4 regions of the Actinoplanes derwentensis genome follow, and region 3 is predicted to be linked to each of the others. Evidence: riboswitches for the same ligand, from Rfam matches in the RefSeq annotation. Region 3 holds a riboswitch; each other region holds the start of a gene.

Region 1 (4,063 bases), 630 kb from region 3:
CGACACCCCGACGATGCCGGCGCCGGTGACGATCCGGTCGAGGAGAACGTTCGGTCTACGAGCGGCGTACACCCCGGCCGGCACCCCCACCAGCAACGCCACCACCAGCGCGACGACCGTGATCGTCGCGGAGACCAGCAGCGCCTCGCCGACCTGAGGGCCGACCGGAGTACGGGTGACGAACGACAACCCGAAGTCCCCGCGCACCGCCGCCCCCAGCCACCGCAGGTACTGCTCGACGACCGACCCGTCCAGCCCGAACTCGGCGGCCACCCGGGCCTCGGTGGCCGGGTCGGGAACGGCCGAGGCGGTCCGGGCCCGCAGGACCGTCCGGACCGTGTCGGCCCCGGTGAGCCGCGGTAACGCGAACACCAGGACCGATGCGGCGAGTAACCCGAATGGCAGCAGCGGGAGCCGCCGCAGCAGCAGAACCGTCACCCGGCGGGTTTCAGCTGCGGCAGGACCGGCCGGACACCCAGCGGGTCGGGGGTGAATCCGGTGACGCCACGGGTTCCGGCGGTGTTGTTCGGGTGCACGATCATCACGCCGGCGGCCTGGTCGGTGAGGATGCCCGCGGCCTGGGTGAACACCTTCTGCCGGGCGGTCACGTCACTGGTGGTGGCCAGCGTGCCGACCAGGGTGTCGAACTCCGGCGAGCAGAAGTGGTCGATGTTGTAGCTGCCCTTGCACGTGTAGTCCGAGGTGAGGACGCTGGCGGCGTCGGCGAAGTCGGACAGGTAGCTGCGCGAGTTCAGGAACATGTCGAAGTCACCGGCGAGCACCTTCGGCTCCTGCGCCGAATAGTCACCGACCGTCACCTCGACCTTGATGCCGGCTTCCCCGAGCATCGACTGGATGGCGGTGGCGAGCACCGGCATCTCCGGACGGTTCGGGAACGTCCAGAGCCGTACGGTCAGCGGCTTGCCCGGCCCGTACCCGGCCTGGGTCAGAAGGCTTTTGGCCTCGGCGAGGTCGGCGGCGGGCGGCGGGACCCGCGAACCCCACGGCACGGCGGTGCCGAACAGGTCGGCGGCCGGTGTCGCGGCACCTTGCAGGACCTGGGCGGCGAGGGTCGGCCGGTCGATCGCGGCGGTGACCGCCCGGCGTACCCGCAAGTCGTTGAAAGGTTCTGCGCTCTGGTTGAGGAGCAACTCGACGGTGCGCGCGGCGGGATAGGCGGTCACCGCGCCCCCGGCGGCCTCGACCTGGGCGGTGGCGGCGTGCGGCAGGCCCTCGGCGAACTGCACATCCCCGGACTGCAGGGCCAGCGCCCGGCTCTGCGGGTCGGTCACATAACGCACCGTCACCTTGCTGGCGGCCGGCGCGGCACCCCAGTAGGCGTCGTTGCGCTCCAGCACGGCCGAGTCGGCGCCGTTGACGGCCGACAAGACATAAGGGCCGGTTGCGGTACGAACGACCTGTGGCTGTCCACCCGCCGCGTACGCCGAAGGCGCCAGAATCCCGAGGTTTCCACTGCTCATCCGCAGCGGCAGCACCGGATCGGCCATGCTCGTGCCGATCAGCACCGCACCGGCCCCGTCGGCTTCGACGGTCAGGCCGATGTCACGGACCGCACGCGGCGGCGCGGACACCGTGGAGATGTAGGTCAGCGCGGTGACCACGGCGTCCGCGGTCAGCGGCGTGCCGTCGTGGAACGTGACCCCGTCACGCAGTGTGAACCGCCAGATCTTCGGGTCGGCGGTCTGTTCCCACCCGGTGGCCAGGCCGGGTGCGGGCTGTGCCGACGCGTCGACACTGGTCAGGGTCTCGGCGACACCGAGAGTCATCAGCAGGGCGCCGTCGTCGGCGTCGAAGGCGTACGCGGACCGGGGCGGGAACTGCATCGCCACCGCGATCTCGCCGTTGACCGTCGTCACCGGGGCGGCACCGCCGGAGCAGGCGGCCAGTGTCAGTGCGAGAACCGTCACAGCGGCTGGCCGCAGGCGGGCTGGGAGTTTCACGAAGACCTTTTCCCTCGAAGTGGCCGACGGGCACACGACAGGAAGGGCTCGTCACCCCCTTGGTCATCCCGAGAGACCGCCGGCGGCGCACACCGTCCGGTGTGCGCAGTGCCGGCAGGTCTTCGGACTCGTGGGCGCGGATGTGTTCCAGCCACCTATTGGCCGTCGCTTCCCAGGCCGCATGGGCGGCCCAGTGCTCGATGACGGCGGTCGTTCCCACTCACCGCTGCGGGGCAGTCCCGGTTTCACACCGGGTTCCCTCTTGCGACACCCCACCTGGCGGGCAGGGTGAACCAGCACCGCGGCACATGCTACCGGTGAAGATCAGCACCTGGAAACGGGTCAGGCGGCCAGGCACGCCACCCCGACCAGCGCGGCGAACACCCGCAGAGGTGTACGGCCGGGAGCCGCTCCCGCAACAGCACGGCGTTGAGCAGTACCGTGACCGCCGGATAGAGGGAGGAGACGACAGCCGCGGCACCGACGGCGACCCCGGCCGCGGCCACGGCGAACGCGCCGTCCGCGACCGTCTCCAGCACGCCGACCCCCACGGGCAGCAGCCAGGGCGAGCCGGTGCCGCGCGGCATCCGGATCCGTCGCCGGACCAGGGCCTCGGTGAGTAGCAGCAGACCCGCGATCCCGCCGGCGAGCCGGACATAAGCGGTGGCGATGTACGGATCGTCGGGCGCCGCCTCGTGCACGAGCACGAAGAACGTGCCGAAGCAGAGTGCCGCCCCGCCCGCACACCAGGCCGCCCGCCACCGGGCCCGCCGTCCCGCGCGATCTCCGGCGGGCCAGGACGCGCAGGTCATCCCGGCCATCGCGGCGACCGCCCCGAGGATGCCGCCCGCGCTGAGCCGTTCGCCGTGCAGCAGGCCCCAGGCGACCGGGATGAGCGCCGCACCGGCCGCGACCGGGGCGACCACGGCCAGTGATCCGTCGCGCATCGCCCGGTAGACCAGGCCCATGCCCGGTACGGAGAGTGTGCCCGCGACGGCGCTGATCACCAGTAGCCGCGGATCGGTGGGCAGCGGACCGTCCCGGACGGCCAGGTAGACGAGAGCCAGCACCAGGCCGGTCAGCTGGGCTCCGATCAGGACGGCGCGGACCGGTAGCCGCCGCGCGCCGACCCCGGCGAGAAAGTCGGAGAAGCCCCATCCGGTGGCGGCGATGCCCGCCAGTGCCAATGTCCAACTCAACGCTGTGTGACGCCCCGCAATCCCGGCAGTTCTCGGCGGGCTCGGTGCGGCCGGAACGCGGCGAGCCGCATCCATTGACGGATCCGCCCGCCGACAGATGATTGACACCGGAATGACGCACCTCACGCCAGGGCCGGGAACCAGCCGGGCCCGGAAACCGACCAACACGGCGTTGCCGCAGGGTCAGGGGTGGAAAGTGAAGTCAAGAACACGGTCGGTCACGGCGCTGGTCGCCGGGACGGCCGCGGTGGTGCTGGTGCCCGCGCTGATGTTCGCCGGGGGAGTGGACACCACCGTCATCCCCGGCCTGCCCGACGCCGGGCCGGTCACCCCGTGGGCGTTGCCGGTGGTCACCACCCTGTCCGACCTGCTGGCGGTGCTGCTCGCCGGAGTGCTGGTGACGGCCGCGTTCCTGCTGCCCGGCGACGGTCCCAGCGTCTCCGCGCACGGCTGGCAGCTGCTGCGCCGGGCCACCTGGCTGGCCGCTGCGTGGCTGCTGGTCGTGGTCGCGCGGATCCTGTTCAGCGTCTCCGACGTGCTCGGCGTGCCGGTGCCGGAACTCGGGGTCCAGCCGGTCGCCGGGTTCGCCCTGTCCATCTCGCAGGGGCAGGCCCTGATGTGGCAGGCCGGGCTGATCCTGCTGGTGGTGGTGCTCAGCCGGGCCGGGCTGTCGCGCGGGCTGGCCGCCGTCACCACGATCCTCGCCCTGGTGGCGATCGTGCCGCCCGTGTTCACCGGGCACGCCGCCGGTGCCGGGGACCACCAGCTCGCGGTGTCGAGCCTGGTACTGCACGTGCTCGCCGCGACCCTCTGGATCGGCGGCCTCGGCGGGCTGCTGCTGGTGCGCCGGGCCCGGGCGTTCCCGGAGGCGGTCGCCCGCTACAGCCGCCTCGCGCTGGCCTG
Region 2 (4,063 bases), 970 kb from region 3:
CGCTGCCCGACATCGAACCCGCCGACGGCGAACTCGACCCGTCCCGGGGCACGCTGTCCATCGAACACCGCACCGGCAAACTCGAGCGCAGCGCCCAATGGCGCGACCGCGGGCTGTCGATCCGGGACCTCGTCGTGGACGTCCAGCCCCGGCGCAACGTGTTCGTCGGCACGGCCGGGCAGGTCGCCGCCGAATGGGCCCACTACCTGCGGTCCGGCACGGTCGACGATTTCAACATCGTGCCGCAGCTACTGCCCGGCACCATCGAGGACGTCGTCGACAAACCGGTGCCGGCGTTGCAGGACCGCGGCGTCCACCGCACCGCCTACACCGGCAACACCCTGCGCGAACATCTCGAACTGCCGTCGCGATAAGTCAGGCCGGCTGCCACGCCGGGTCCCGGCCGGTGCCCGCGATCAACCGGGCGAGCCGGTCGGCGTCCGCCGGCACCGGGACCGCCGGGCCGAACGCGCCCATCTTGCGGCCCATGTCACCCATCGTGTCCAGGAACTCGGCCACCGCCGGCAGCAGCGACACGTCGACAGGGTAGGGCTGCCCGATGGCCCGGGACAGGTCCCAGCCGTGCACCACCAAGTCCACCACCATCATCAGCCCGAGAGTGCGATGCGGCAGGCCCATCCCCGGCGACACCCCGTCCAGGACCGCCGGATCCGCCCACGCAATGATCATCTGGTGGGCCTCGGACGCGAAGTCCGCCCGCCAGTCCCCCACCAGGCTGTCCGGGGTCACACCCCAGTCGACCTCCTTACGGTCGGCCACCAGCTGAAAGTTGCGGACCACCTGGAACAGATGCGACAACAGGTCCCGCACCGTGAACTCGGCACACGGCGTCACCGCCGGCAACTGCTCGTCACGCACCCGCGCCACCAGCGCGGTCACCACCGGAACCGCCTTGCCGAGCAGATCACTGATCTCAGTAGACATGGACCCAGCCTAGAAACCCCGACACATCCCGGCCAGGTGAACCAGGCACCCGGCCGGGTGACGCCACCCGCGATCGGCTACTCCTGAACCGGCCGGGCCCGGCCCGGATCAGTCACCATCAACCGGTCGTCAGCGATCTCCGACTCCCCGTTCGCCTCCGCCTCGGTCACCCCGACCAACTGCAGAAAACGATCACCCAACTCCGGATCCGCCGTCAGAATCAGCACCGTCAACCCGGTATCCGGGCCACCGGAGAACGGGAAACCCGTGATCGGCCCCACCAGATCCACCCACTGACCCTCCTCCAGCGGCTCCGCCAGACTGTTCGCATAACCCGCCATGTGCTCCAGCGTCACGAACGGCCACTGCGGCGGATCCGTCTCCGCCCCGCGCACCAGCCGGAACGTCAACTCCACACCCCAACGCCGGCCCAGCCCGTACGTCACATAATGCCAATGCCCGTCCGCCGGATACACCGAACCGGCCTCCAGCACATGCTCACCGGCCACATACGACACATGCCACGGCTGCTCCCGCGGATACAACCGGCCCAACGCCTCGGTGACAACCTCCCACATCATCCCGGCATTCGATCATGAGTCGTGGACTCCCCAGAAGTAGCGGGGTGCCACCCACGCCGCCGCCCCCGGCCGACCACCGCCGCCACCACACCCGCCAACAACGCCAGACCCGCACCACCGGCAGCGAACAAACCCGCCCGATCCCACTCCGGACCACCCCGGCGCGCCAACGGCACCGGCGACACCGCCACCACCGCCGCCACCTTCGGACCCGCCTCCTCCGTCAGCGCCCGATACGGATTCAGCAGCCCGAACCCGTACCCGGCACTGCGCGCCCCACCCGGAGCCGGATCCACCGACCGCAACAACCGGTCCGTGATCTCCGCCGCACTGTCACGGGGAAACCGCTCCCGCAACAACGCCGCCGTCGCCGCCACGAACGGCGCCGCGAAACTCGTCCCCTGCACCACCCGATGACCCGACACCGGCGACAACACCGTCACCGCGTCACCGAACGCCGCCACATCCACATGCTCACCCGGCTGCGAGAACTGAGCCAGCGACCCGTCAGCGGCCACCGCACCCACACCGATCACCCCCGGATAACCCGCCGGGTACGCCACCCCACCATCGACACCACCGTTACCGGCAGCGGCCACCACCACCACGTCCGCAGCGACCGCCTCCGCGACCGCCGCCCGCACACCCGCATCCTGACCCGGCATCACCAGCGAAATGTTGATCACCTTCGCCCTGGCCGTGGTCACCGACCACCGGATCGCCTGCGCAAAAGCAGCCGCACTCGACGACCCCTGCCCCGCATCGTCCAGATCCGAATCCTCACTGACCCGCGCCGGCACGATCGTCGCCCCCGGCGCCAAACCCTGCACCCCGGAATCAGCCTCCGGCAGCCCCGCGATGATCCCCGCCACCGCCGTCCCGTGCCCCGGACAGTCCTGCCGCGCATCCGCCGCACCATGCAGAAAATCCCGTCCACCCAGCACCCGGCCGGTCAACTGCGGGTTCCGCGCCACCCCGGAATCGATCACCGCCACCCGGACACCGGCACCCGTGGCCAGACCCGCCAACCGGGCCGGCGCATACGCCTTCAACTCCGCCGGAACACCCGGCGACGTCACCCCCGCACCCAGACACTGCGCCGCACTCGCCGGCCCCACCACAGGCACCACCACACCCGCGACGAAACCCACCACCACCGCAACCGGCAACCGCACGAAACCCACCCCCGGTACACCCCCGACGACCGGCGTGGATGCTACCGGCCACCAGTTGTGCCGCCACCACCCCGGCCGTTAAGTTGAAGCCAGCCAATTCTGCGGCGAGTGAGGAAAACCGGTGAGACTCCGGTGCGGTCGCGCCACTGTAAGCCGAACCCCGTCACGGGCAGGCGAGTCAGGACGCTCACGCGCCGCAGGCCCCATCGATCGGGACGCGTCATCCCGAAGGAGGAACCACTCCATGCCCAAGGCACAACCCCTCGCCGTACCCACGGTCTCCACCCGGCTCCTCGCCACCGCCGCGGGATTCACCGGCATCATGCTGCTCCTGGCCTACCTCGTCGCCTTCGACCAGGGCGGCATCTCCCAAAGCGGTATGTACCTGCACGAACTCATGCACGACGGCCGCCACCTGCTCGGTGTCCCGTGCCATTGACCACCCCCGTCCCCACCTACATCCAGCTCCTGCTCCGCGGCCTACTCGCCGGCCTGATCGCGGGACTGTTCGCCGGGACCTTCGCCTACGTCGCCGGCGAACCCCACATCAACGCCGCCATCGCCATCGAAGAAGCCAACGCCCCGGCACTCGCCCCCGGTGAGGCCGACGAAGAAGCCCTCGTCGAACGCGACGTCCAGAGCACCGTCGGCCTGCTCCTGGCCACCGCCCTCTACGGCGCGGCCCTCGGCGGCATCCTCGCCACCGCCTACACCGTCCTGCGGCGCCGGCTGCGCACCGGCAGCGACACCCAGGCCGCTCTCGGCCTCGCCGCAGCCGCCCTCACCGGCATCGTTCTCGTGCCCTACCTGAAATACCCGCCCAACCCACCCGCCGTCGGCGACCCCGACACCATCGACCAGCGCACCATCGCCTACCTCGCCGTCCTCATCCTCGGCCTGGTAGCCGTCTGGGCCGCCGTCCTCGCCGCCCGCACCCAGACCCACCAATGGCGCCGTGCTACCGCCGGCACCATTGCGTTCCTGATCGTGGTCACCATCGCCTATCTGATGCTGCCCACCTTCAACGAGGTCCCCGACGACTTCCCGGCGACGCTGCTGTGGAACTTCCGGATCTCGTCACTCGGCACCCAGACCATCCTCTGGACCGCCCTCGGACTGACCTTCGCAGGACTGCTCAACCAGCTGGCCACCCGCACCGGGCAGCCCATCGCAACCCCGGAGCCCGCCACCACCGCGTGACCGGCGACGTATGAAGACAGTGAGGGCAGCGCCCTCACTGTCTTTGTATGCAACCAGTGCCTGATACCAATAGGCCCATGACCGCGCCACAACACACCATCACCGTCGACGACCTGACCGGACCCGCCATCGCCGCCCTGCTCCAGGAACACGTCGACGAAA
Region 3 (4,063 bases):
GGCGCGGCCATGAACAGGTTCAGCGACTGCGACTGGTCGATGTACGGGGCACGTGCCGCCGCCAGCTCGATCAGCGCCTTCTGCGGCAGTTCCCACGCGGTCCGGAACAGTTCGCGCACCTCGGCGGGCAGCTCGTTGATGCCCTGCACGGAACCCTCGGCCCGTTTGATCGCCTCACGGATCGGCGCGGTCCACAGGCCGCGGGACTTGAGTTCGCGTACCAGATAGGTGTTGATCTGCAGGAACTCACCGGACATCGTCTCGCGCTTGAACAGGTTGGACACCTGCGGCTCGATGCACTCGTAGGCACCGGCGATCGACGCGATGGTGGCGGTCGGCGCGATCGCGATCAGCAGCGAGTTACGCAGCCCGTGCTCGGCGATCCGCTCCTTCACCTCGGCCCAGCGCGAAGCCTGCGCCGGGTCGGCACCCCACAGCTCGTGGTGCAGGTCACCCTTGGCGGCACGCGTCTCGGAGTAGGCCGGGTGCGGGCCGAACTTCGTCGCCAGATCGACCGAGACCTCAAGAGCGGTAAGGAAGATCTCTTCCTGTACGCGGGTGGAGAGCTCGCGGGCCTCGGCCGAATCGAACGGGAGCCGCAGCGTGAAGAACGCGTCCTGCAGACCCATCAGCCCGAGGCCGACCGGACGCCAGCGCGGGTTCGACGCGGCGGCCTGGTCGGACGGGTAGTAGTTGATGTCGATGACCCGGTCCAGGTAGACCACGGCCGTGCGCACCGTCTCGCGCAGCTTCTCCCAGTCGACACCGTCAGCGGTGACGTGTGCGCCCAGGTTGACCGAGCCGAGGTTGCAGACGGCGGTCTCGTCGTCGTTGTTGACCTCGAGGATCTCGGTGCAAAGGTTCGACAGGTGGATGGTGTTGCCGGGCTCGCCGGTCTGGTTCGACAGCGCGTTCGAGCGGTCCTTGAACGTCATCCAGCCGTTGCCGGTCTGTGCCAGCGTGCGCATCATCCGGCCGTACAAGTCGCGGGCCTTGACGGTCTTGACCGCTTTCTTCTCCGCGGCCCGGTAAGCGTCGTCGAACGCCTCCCCGAACAGGTCGGGCAACTCCGGGGCCTCGGACGGGTCGATCAGCGACCAGTCGCCGTCGGCCTCGACGCGGCGCATGAACTCGTCCGGGATCCAGTTCGCCAGGTTCAGGTTGTGGGTGCGGCGCGACTCCTCACCGGTGTTGTCGCGCAGTTCCAGGAACTCCTCGATGTCCGGGTGCCACGGCTCCAGGTACACGCAGGCCGCGCCCTTGCGCCGGCCGCCCTGGTTGACCGCCGCCACCCCGGCGTCGAGGGTCTTCAGGAACGGGACGATGCCGTTGGACTTGCCGTTGGTGCCCCGGATCAGCGCGCCCCGGCCGCGGACCCGCGACCAGGCGATACCGATGCCGCCGGAGAACTTCGACAGCTTCGCGACCTGGTGGTACCGCTCGTAGATCGAGTCCAGCTCGTCCTTCGGCGAGTCGACCAGGAAACACGACGACATCTGGGTGTGCCGGGTGCCCGAGTTGAACAGGGTCGGTGAGCTGGGCAGGTACGCCAGCGACGACATCAGCCGGTAGAAGCCGATCGCCTCACGGGCGTCCTTGGACAGGCCACAGGCGACCCGCAGCAGCCAGTACTGCGGGGTCTCCACGACCAGACGCTCGGTCGGGTGGCGCAGCAGGTAACGGTCCGCGACGGTGCGCAGCCCGAAATATTCGAAGCGCAGGTCACCGGCCGGGTCGATGGCGTCGTCGAGCTTGCGGGCGTTCGCGGCCACGAACGCGGCGGTCTCGTCGCCGATCAGGCCTTCGGAGTGGGCGTACCGGATCGACTGGCTGAAGCTCGCGACGCCCTGGAGGCGGACCTCCTTGTCGACGTACGCCGCCAGCAGCCGGGCCGCCAGCTTCGAGTACTGCGGCTCCTCACCGATCAGCTCGGCAGCCGTCTGGATCGACAGCTTGTCCAGCTCAGCGGTGGTCGCGCCGTCGTACAGGCCACTGATCGTCTTGGTCGCCACCCGCAGCGGGTCGACCTCGTCCAGATCGGCGACCCACAACTCGACCGCTTTGACGATCTTGTTGACGTCGACCGGCTCCAGATCGCCGTTTCTCTTACGCACCTGCATCACATGCCGCCGCTGCTCCGGCACACTGGTGACCTTGGTGGTGAGCGTCATGCCCACTCCTCCCTCGCGAGCCCGACGCGTGGAGGACAGACACCAGCCGTCCACGGGCACACGGCCACGCGGACGCTCGGCGTCAGCCGTCCCACGCGGCCTTCAACCGCCGCACATCACCGCGATGCACGGCACGCTGGCAGGTCTTCGGACTCGTGGGCACGGCTCCGGCTTGTCGCCAGAGCCACCTACCGACCGTCGCTTCCCAGGCCCGGGACGGGCCCAGTGCTTACCTGACGGTTGTCGTTCCCACTCACCGCTGCGGGGCAGTCCCGGCCTTGCACCGGGTTCCCTGTTGCCTCGGACGGACCCGTGAGGGCCCGGCCGAACCAGCTGCGTGGAACACCATATCTAGGTCAGGCCAGAAAGTCATAACCCAACATGGTGTGTTCAACACGTCACCCGACAGAGATCAACTAGTCGGGTGGATCATCCTGCGGCAGCCGTCCACCACCCGGACACTCCTGAGGCGGGGCATAGGCCCGGATCGTGCCGTCATGCCGCGCGACCCGCCCCTCGGCGGTGATTCCGGCGATCCGTCCACAGACCGGACACCGGCCCCGGCCGCGCTGTTCCACCCCGCGCCTCCCCCGGCATCGGCGATTCGCTGACCAAGCCATTCTCCGGTCGCGGGTCAAGCGCTGCTAACGTTCGGCGCCATGTGGACCGAGGAGATCGTGGCCGACCGGCCGGCCTGGCGGCACACCCCCTCCGGCGTCGTCTTCCGGGAGGTGCCGGGCGGGACGTTCCGGATGGGCTTGTCCGAGAACGAACTGGCGGCGGTACGCGCGATCGAGCGCAGTGGCGGCGCCGAGGACGACCTCACGTCGTTCTTCGCCGGCGCCGCAGAGGCCCAGCCGGTCCGTGACGTGCACGTCGCGCCGTTCCTGATCGCCCGGCACCCGTTGACGGTCGCTCAGGTTCGGCACTGGCTGCCCGAATATGAGGACGACTACACCGACGCGGAATCCGGCACGGCCCGGCTCGAGGACGACCTGGATGACCTACTTGCTGAACTGCCGTTCCGGCTGCCCAGCGAGGCCGAGTGGGAGTACGCGGCCCGGGGCGGCACCACCACTCTGACCTTCCGTGGCGACGGCAAGCCCGGCGAGGAGCAAGTGCTCCACGATTTCAGGGATGAGTTGCGGACAGCCGACGCCGAGAACGCGTTCGGACTGGCCGCCATGGGCTCAGCGAACGAGATCTGCGCCGACGTGTGGATCCCTGGCTTCACGGGCGCCCCGGACGATGCCCGGCCCCGCACCGGTGACGGTCCCCGGGTGGTGCGCGGCGGTGCCGCCGACATCCACCCGTGGCAGGGCTGCGACGAATGGTTGCTGCTGCTCGCCGCCACCCGCTACGAACATCACCAGTTCACCGCGATCCGCCCGGTCGCGCCGGTCCCGCCCCAGAAATGACCGAAGGACATCATTTGTGTACGTCGCCCGTGCTCACGATCGTGGAAGGTCAGCTCGGCCAGGTGATCCTGAACCGGCCGGAAGCCATCAACGCACTGACCGCCGAGATGGTCGGACTCGTCGCTGACGTGCTGCGGGAATGGGAGTCCGACGACCGGGTGCGGACGGTGCTGATCACCGGGGCCGGGGAGCGTGGTCTCTGCGCCGGTGGGGATCTGCGGGCCATGCACGCGGACGCGGTTTCCGGGGGCACCGGGTCGCTGGAGTTCTGGGCCCGGGAGTACGACCTCAACGCCGCCATCGCCGGATATCCGAAACCGATCGTCGCCTGGATGGACGGGCTGGTGATGGGCGGCGGGATCGGGGTGTCCGCCCACGCGTCACTGCGGATCGTCACCGAACGGTCCCGGCTGGCCATGCCCGAGGTGGGTATCGGTTTCCACCCGGACGTGGGCGGCTCGTGGCTGCTGTCGC
Region 4 (4,063 bases), 620 kb from region 3:
GGTTCGTTCCCGCAGACCGCGGCACTGCGGCGGGCCCGCGCCGACCTGCGGACCGGAACCATCGACGACTCCACCTACGCCGCGCTGATGCGAGCCGAGGTCGAGCGGGTGATCCGGCTGCAGGAGGAGTTGGGCCTGGACGTGCTGGTGCACGGCGAACCGGAACGCAACGACATGGTGCAGTACTTCGGCGAACAACTCGACGGCTTCGCCGCCACCGACCACGGCTGGGTCCAGTCGTACGGTTCCCGCTGCGTGCGCCCGCCGGTCATCCACGGTGACGTGTCCCGCAAGGCCCCGATGACGGTGGCCTGGTCCACGTACGCCCAGTCGCTGACGGCGAAGCCGGTCAAGGGCATGCTCACCGGCCCGGTCACCATTTTGGCCTGGTCGTTCGTCCGCACCGACCAGCCGCTGCCGGACACCGCCGACCAGGTCGCGCTGGCTCTGCGTGACGAGACGGTGGACTTGGAGGCCGCCGGGATCACGGTGATCCAGGTCGACGAACCGGCCCTGCGGGAGACCCTGCCGCTGCGCCGCGCCGACCAGAAGGCCTACCTGGACTGGGCGGTCGGCGCGTTCCGCCTGGCCACCAGCGGTGTCACCGACGCCACCCAGATCCACACCCACCTGTGCTATTCCGAGTTCGGCGAGGTGATCGGCGCGATCGACGCCCTCGACGCGGACGTGACGAGCATCGAGGCGTCCCGTTCCAAGATGGAGGTGCTCGACGACCTGGCCACCATCGGCTACCGCCGCGGCGTCGGCCCAGGCGTGTGGGACATCCACTCGCCGCGCGTGCCGTCCCAGCAGGAGGTCGTCGCGTCGTTGCGGCTCGCGGCCGAGGCGGTTCCGGCGCGCCGCCTGTGGGTGAACCCGGACTGCGGCTTGAAGACCCGCGGGTACGAGGAGACCGAGGCGTCCCTGCGTCACCTGGTAGCGGCGGCCGCTGAACTGCGCTAGCCCTCTGCGCGGGTGGAGGGTTCGGGCGCCCGAACCCTCCTAACCCGGCCGCCGGGTGTTCAGCACGCAGTCGCCGCAGGTGCCGCCGCCGGGGATGCGGTAGTAGAGGCAGCAGTTGTTGCGGGCCAGGTACCAGCGGGCCCGCGCCGGATCGGGCCGGGTCAGGGTGGCGGTTCCCCGCAGTGGCGGCAGTTCGAGACACCCGGTGACCAGGGTCGCGGCGGTTTCGGCGGCGCCCGGCATCGCGTCGGCGATCATGCCCGCCGCACCGCCCAGCGCCGAGGCGACATTGCCCCACAGCACCTGCGGCGACAGCCGGAACCGCTCACGGAAGACGTCGAGCACCGGCTCGACCAGACCCCGGATCGCGGTACGCGAGAAGAGTTCGGCTGTGCCGGGCCCGCTGTCGAGTCCGTGCCAGGCGATCGGAATCGGTCCCGCCTCGACCTGCCGCCACCACAGCCGTTCCACGTCGGCGATCGGCAGGACGCCGCCGGTGGCCACCGCCCCGAGCAGCGGTGACAGCAGCCGCGACGCGAGCCCGAGGAAGATGATCGACGCCGCGGCCCGCTCGTCGATGTCCGCGTGGTCCAGCCCGCCGAGCCCGGCCAGGGTCCGCCGCCCGATCCGAACCCGCTGGGCGATCACGTCAGGGTCGAGCAGTTCCCGCACCGGCCGCCAGCCGGGTTCACCGTCGTAGGGTTCCCACGCGAAGTAGGGGCCGAGCCGGGCCGCCGCTTCCAGAGCCGCCCCGGTCACGCCGCGACCGTTCCGGCCATCCTGTTTTCGAAGGGTCACGCCGCGACCAGCCCGGCGACTGCCGCCACCGCGTCGGCGAGGTGTGGGCACGCCCGGCCTCGTCCGGCTTCGACGACGGCCGGCCGCCACGCCGGGTCACCGATGCAGGGTGCGAGGATTTCCGCCGGCATCGGTCCGGGACCGTCGCACCAGAGCACCACGACCGCGGGCCGGGCCCGGGCCACCGCGCCGCCGATCACCTCCCCGCACAGGCCGGCGCCGAGGTGTATCGAAGCGGTTCCGCGTTCGGCGAGCGCGGCGGCGAGTGCGTCGAGGGCGGCCACGTCCCGGCCGTGGTCGGCGGCCATCAGCAGCACCGAGACCGGCGTACCCGCAGGTGGGCGGGGCACCGCGGCAAAAACCTCACTGAGGGTACGGGTGAGCAGCCGCCGCGCGATCGCCTTGCGCGTCTCCGGGTAGCGGGCGTGCCCGATGTGACTGAACGCGGGCCCGGCCATGGTGTGCCAGGTGTGCACGACACCATGCCCGGCCACCGAGGCCGCCAGGGTCTCCCGCAGGGTGAGCACGTCCATCCGGCGGGCGGCCCGGGCCAGCCCACGGGCTTCCGCGTCGGTACCAGGGTCACCGCACGGACGGTCGGCAGTCCATGATGTGGTCTCGCGGCGGGCCTGCCGGGCGGCCTCGGCCGCGGGCACTCCTCGGGTGGTCAGCTGCGCCATCACGGTCAGCGCGGCGACGTCGTGCGAGGTGTAGCGCCGATGCCGCCCGGACTCGTGCCCGGACGGGCCGAGTCCGTACCGCTGGTGCCAGGTCCGCAAGGTGGTCGGGGCGACACCGAGCCGCCGGGCGAGTATCCCGGCACTCAGCCGCTCCTCGACCGGCGCGTGCATCATCAGCTGTTCTCCCACCGCCGACCCGCCCTCGAGGTCACCGACAACACCACACCAGGTCAGGCGCGGGCAGTGGCAGGTATTCGGACTCGCGGGCACGCACCGTCGCCCACTCACCGCTGCGGGGCAGTCCCGGCTTCCCACCGGGTTCCCTCTTACGACACCCGATCTGGCGAACCGGGCGAACCGACTGCCCACCCATCCTACGGGGTACGCCCCATCCGTCCCGACACCGATCGTCTCGTCCCGGCCGCCCTATTCCCCGCGCCGTCGAGGGCGTTGTCGACCAGGGCGATGGCGAATTCCTCGGTCAGGGGGGCGTCGGGGATGAGCAGGCGGTGGTAGCACGCTCCCCAGAGCTGGTCGACGAGAATGCCGAGGTCGAGGTCGTCGCGCAGCTGACCACGCTCGCGGGCCCGTTCGAAGGCCGCCATGGCGAGCGCGCGGCGGGTGGCCGAGTAGTGCAGTGAGAACGCCGCGGACAGCTCGGGGTCGGTCTGCGCCACCCCGATCAGTCCCGCGAGGATCGCGCCGGTGCCGTCGGTGTTGAGGAGCCTGACGAAGGTGCAGAGCTGTGCGGTGATGTCGGCGCGGATGTCGCCGGTGTCGGGGAACTCCAGAATGGGTTCACTGTGGGTGAAGTAGGCCTCCGCTGCCAGTGCCCCGGCGGACGGCCACCACTTGTACAGGGTCATCTTGCTGGAGCCGGCCGCGGTGGCGACCCGGTCGAACGTGACCGCCTTGATCCCCTCGCTCAGCAGCAGCTCGGTGGCGGCACGCAACACGCCTGCCCGGACCTCGGCGGCCGGCCGGCGGCCACGTCCTCGTCGCTGCGGTGCCACCGGGGGCGACGACTGCTCAGCCATGGTCGTTCCTCTCGTCTCGACAACTCCGCCCTCAGATTAGTGGACAACTAGTCTTTATCTCGCTACGGTTATATGGACACCTAGTCCACATACCTGGAGGGCACATGTCCGGCAACCTCACTCCCACCCGCGTCGCCATCGTGACCGGAGGATCCGGCGGCATCGGTCGCGCCGTCGCCGAGCGCCTGGCCGCCGACGGCATCGCCGTGGTGGTGCACTACAGCGGCAACGAGGCCAAGGCCGAGGACGCGGTGAAGCAGATCGTCGCCGCAGGCGGCCAGGCCACCGCGTTCGGCGGCGACGTCGCCGACCCCGCGGAGATGGCGGCGTTGTTCCAGCACGCCACGGACACCTTCGGCGGCGTCGACGTCGTCGCGCACACGGCGGGCATCATGCCGCTCGCGCCGATCGCGCAGACCGACCTCGACACCTTCGACCGCATCCAGCGCACCAACGTGCGCGGCACCTTCGTGGTCAGCCAGCTCGCCGCCCGGCAGGTGCGCGCGGGTGGAGCGATCATCACCTTCTCGACGTCCATCACCCGGCTGCAGATGCCCACCTACGGCGCCTACGCCGCCTCCAAGG

What was found. A riboswitch is a leader RNA that binds a small molecule or an ion and turns the genes downstream of it on or off. The one in region 3 is predicted to bind cobalamin.
Region 1: another riboswitch for cobalamin. It lies ahead of BLU81_RS08970 (ABC transporter substrate-binding protein); the one in region 3 lies ahead of BLU81_RS05860 (ribonucleoside-diphosphate reductase subunit alpha).
Region 2: another riboswitch for cobalamin. It lies ahead of BLU81_RS10665 (CbtB domain-containing protein); the one in region 3 lies ahead of BLU81_RS05860 (ribonucleoside-diphosphate reductase subunit alpha).
Region 4: another riboswitch for cobalamin. It lies ahead of BLU81_RS08930 (MerR family transcriptional regulator); the one in region 3 lies ahead of BLU81_RS05860 (ribonucleoside-diphosphate reductase subunit alpha).

Annotation. Positions count from the first base shown of each region.
Region 1 is NZ_LT629758.1:1,962,130-1,966,192, forward strand. It holds gene BLU81_RS08965 (ABC transporter permease) at 1-438, opposite strand, end outside; gene BLU81_RS08970 (ABC transporter substrate-binding protein) at 435-1,928, opposite strand; cobalamin riboswitch at 2,058-2,274, opposite strand; gene BLU81_RS08975 (EamA family transporter) at 2,273-3,160, opposite strand; gene BLU81_RS08980 (cytochrome c oxidase assembly protein) at 3,357-4,063, shown strand, end outside.
Region 2 is NZ_LT629758.1:2,294,818-2,298,880, forward strand. It holds gene BLU81_RS10645 (LLM class oxidoreductase) at 1-374, shown strand, start outside; gene BLU81_RS10650 (TIGR03086 family metal-binding protein) at 376-945, opposite strand; gene BLU81_RS10655 (suppressor of fused domain protein) at 1,023-1,526, opposite strand; gene BLU81_RS51485 (S8 family serine peptidase) at 1,523-2,701, opposite strand; cobalamin riboswitch at 2,791-2,910, shown strand; gene BLU81_RS10665 (CbtB domain-containing protein) at 2,946-3,140, shown strand; gene BLU81_RS10670 (CbtA family protein) at 3,131-3,901, shown strand; gene BLU81_RS10675 (GNAT family N-acetyltransferase) at 3,979-4,063, shown strand, end outside.
Region 3 is NZ_LT629758.1:1,327,602-1,331,664, reverse strand. It holds gene BLU81_RS05860 (ribonucleoside-diphosphate reductase subunit alpha) at 1-2,171, opposite strand, end outside; cobalamin riboswitch at 2,293-2,520, opposite strand; gene BLU81_RS05855 (formylglycine-generating enzyme family protein) at 2,831-3,589, shown strand; gene BLU81_RS05850 (enoyl-CoA hydratase/isomerase family protein) at 3,604-4,063, shown strand, end outside.
Region 4 is NZ_LT629758.1:1,944,146-1,948,208, reverse strand. It holds gene metE (5-methyltetrahydropteroyltriglutamate--homocysteine S-methyltransferase) at 1-963, shown strand, start outside; gene BLU81_RS08935 ((2Fe-2S)-binding protein) at 1,003-1,722, opposite strand; gene BLU81_RS08930 (MerR family transcriptional regulator) at 1,758-2,615, opposite strand; cobalamin riboswitch at 2,671-2,818, opposite strand; gene BLU81_RS08925 (TetR/AcrR family transcriptional regulator) at 2,816-3,478, opposite strand; gene BLU81_RS08920 (SDR family oxidoreductase) at 3,583-4,063, shown strand, end outside.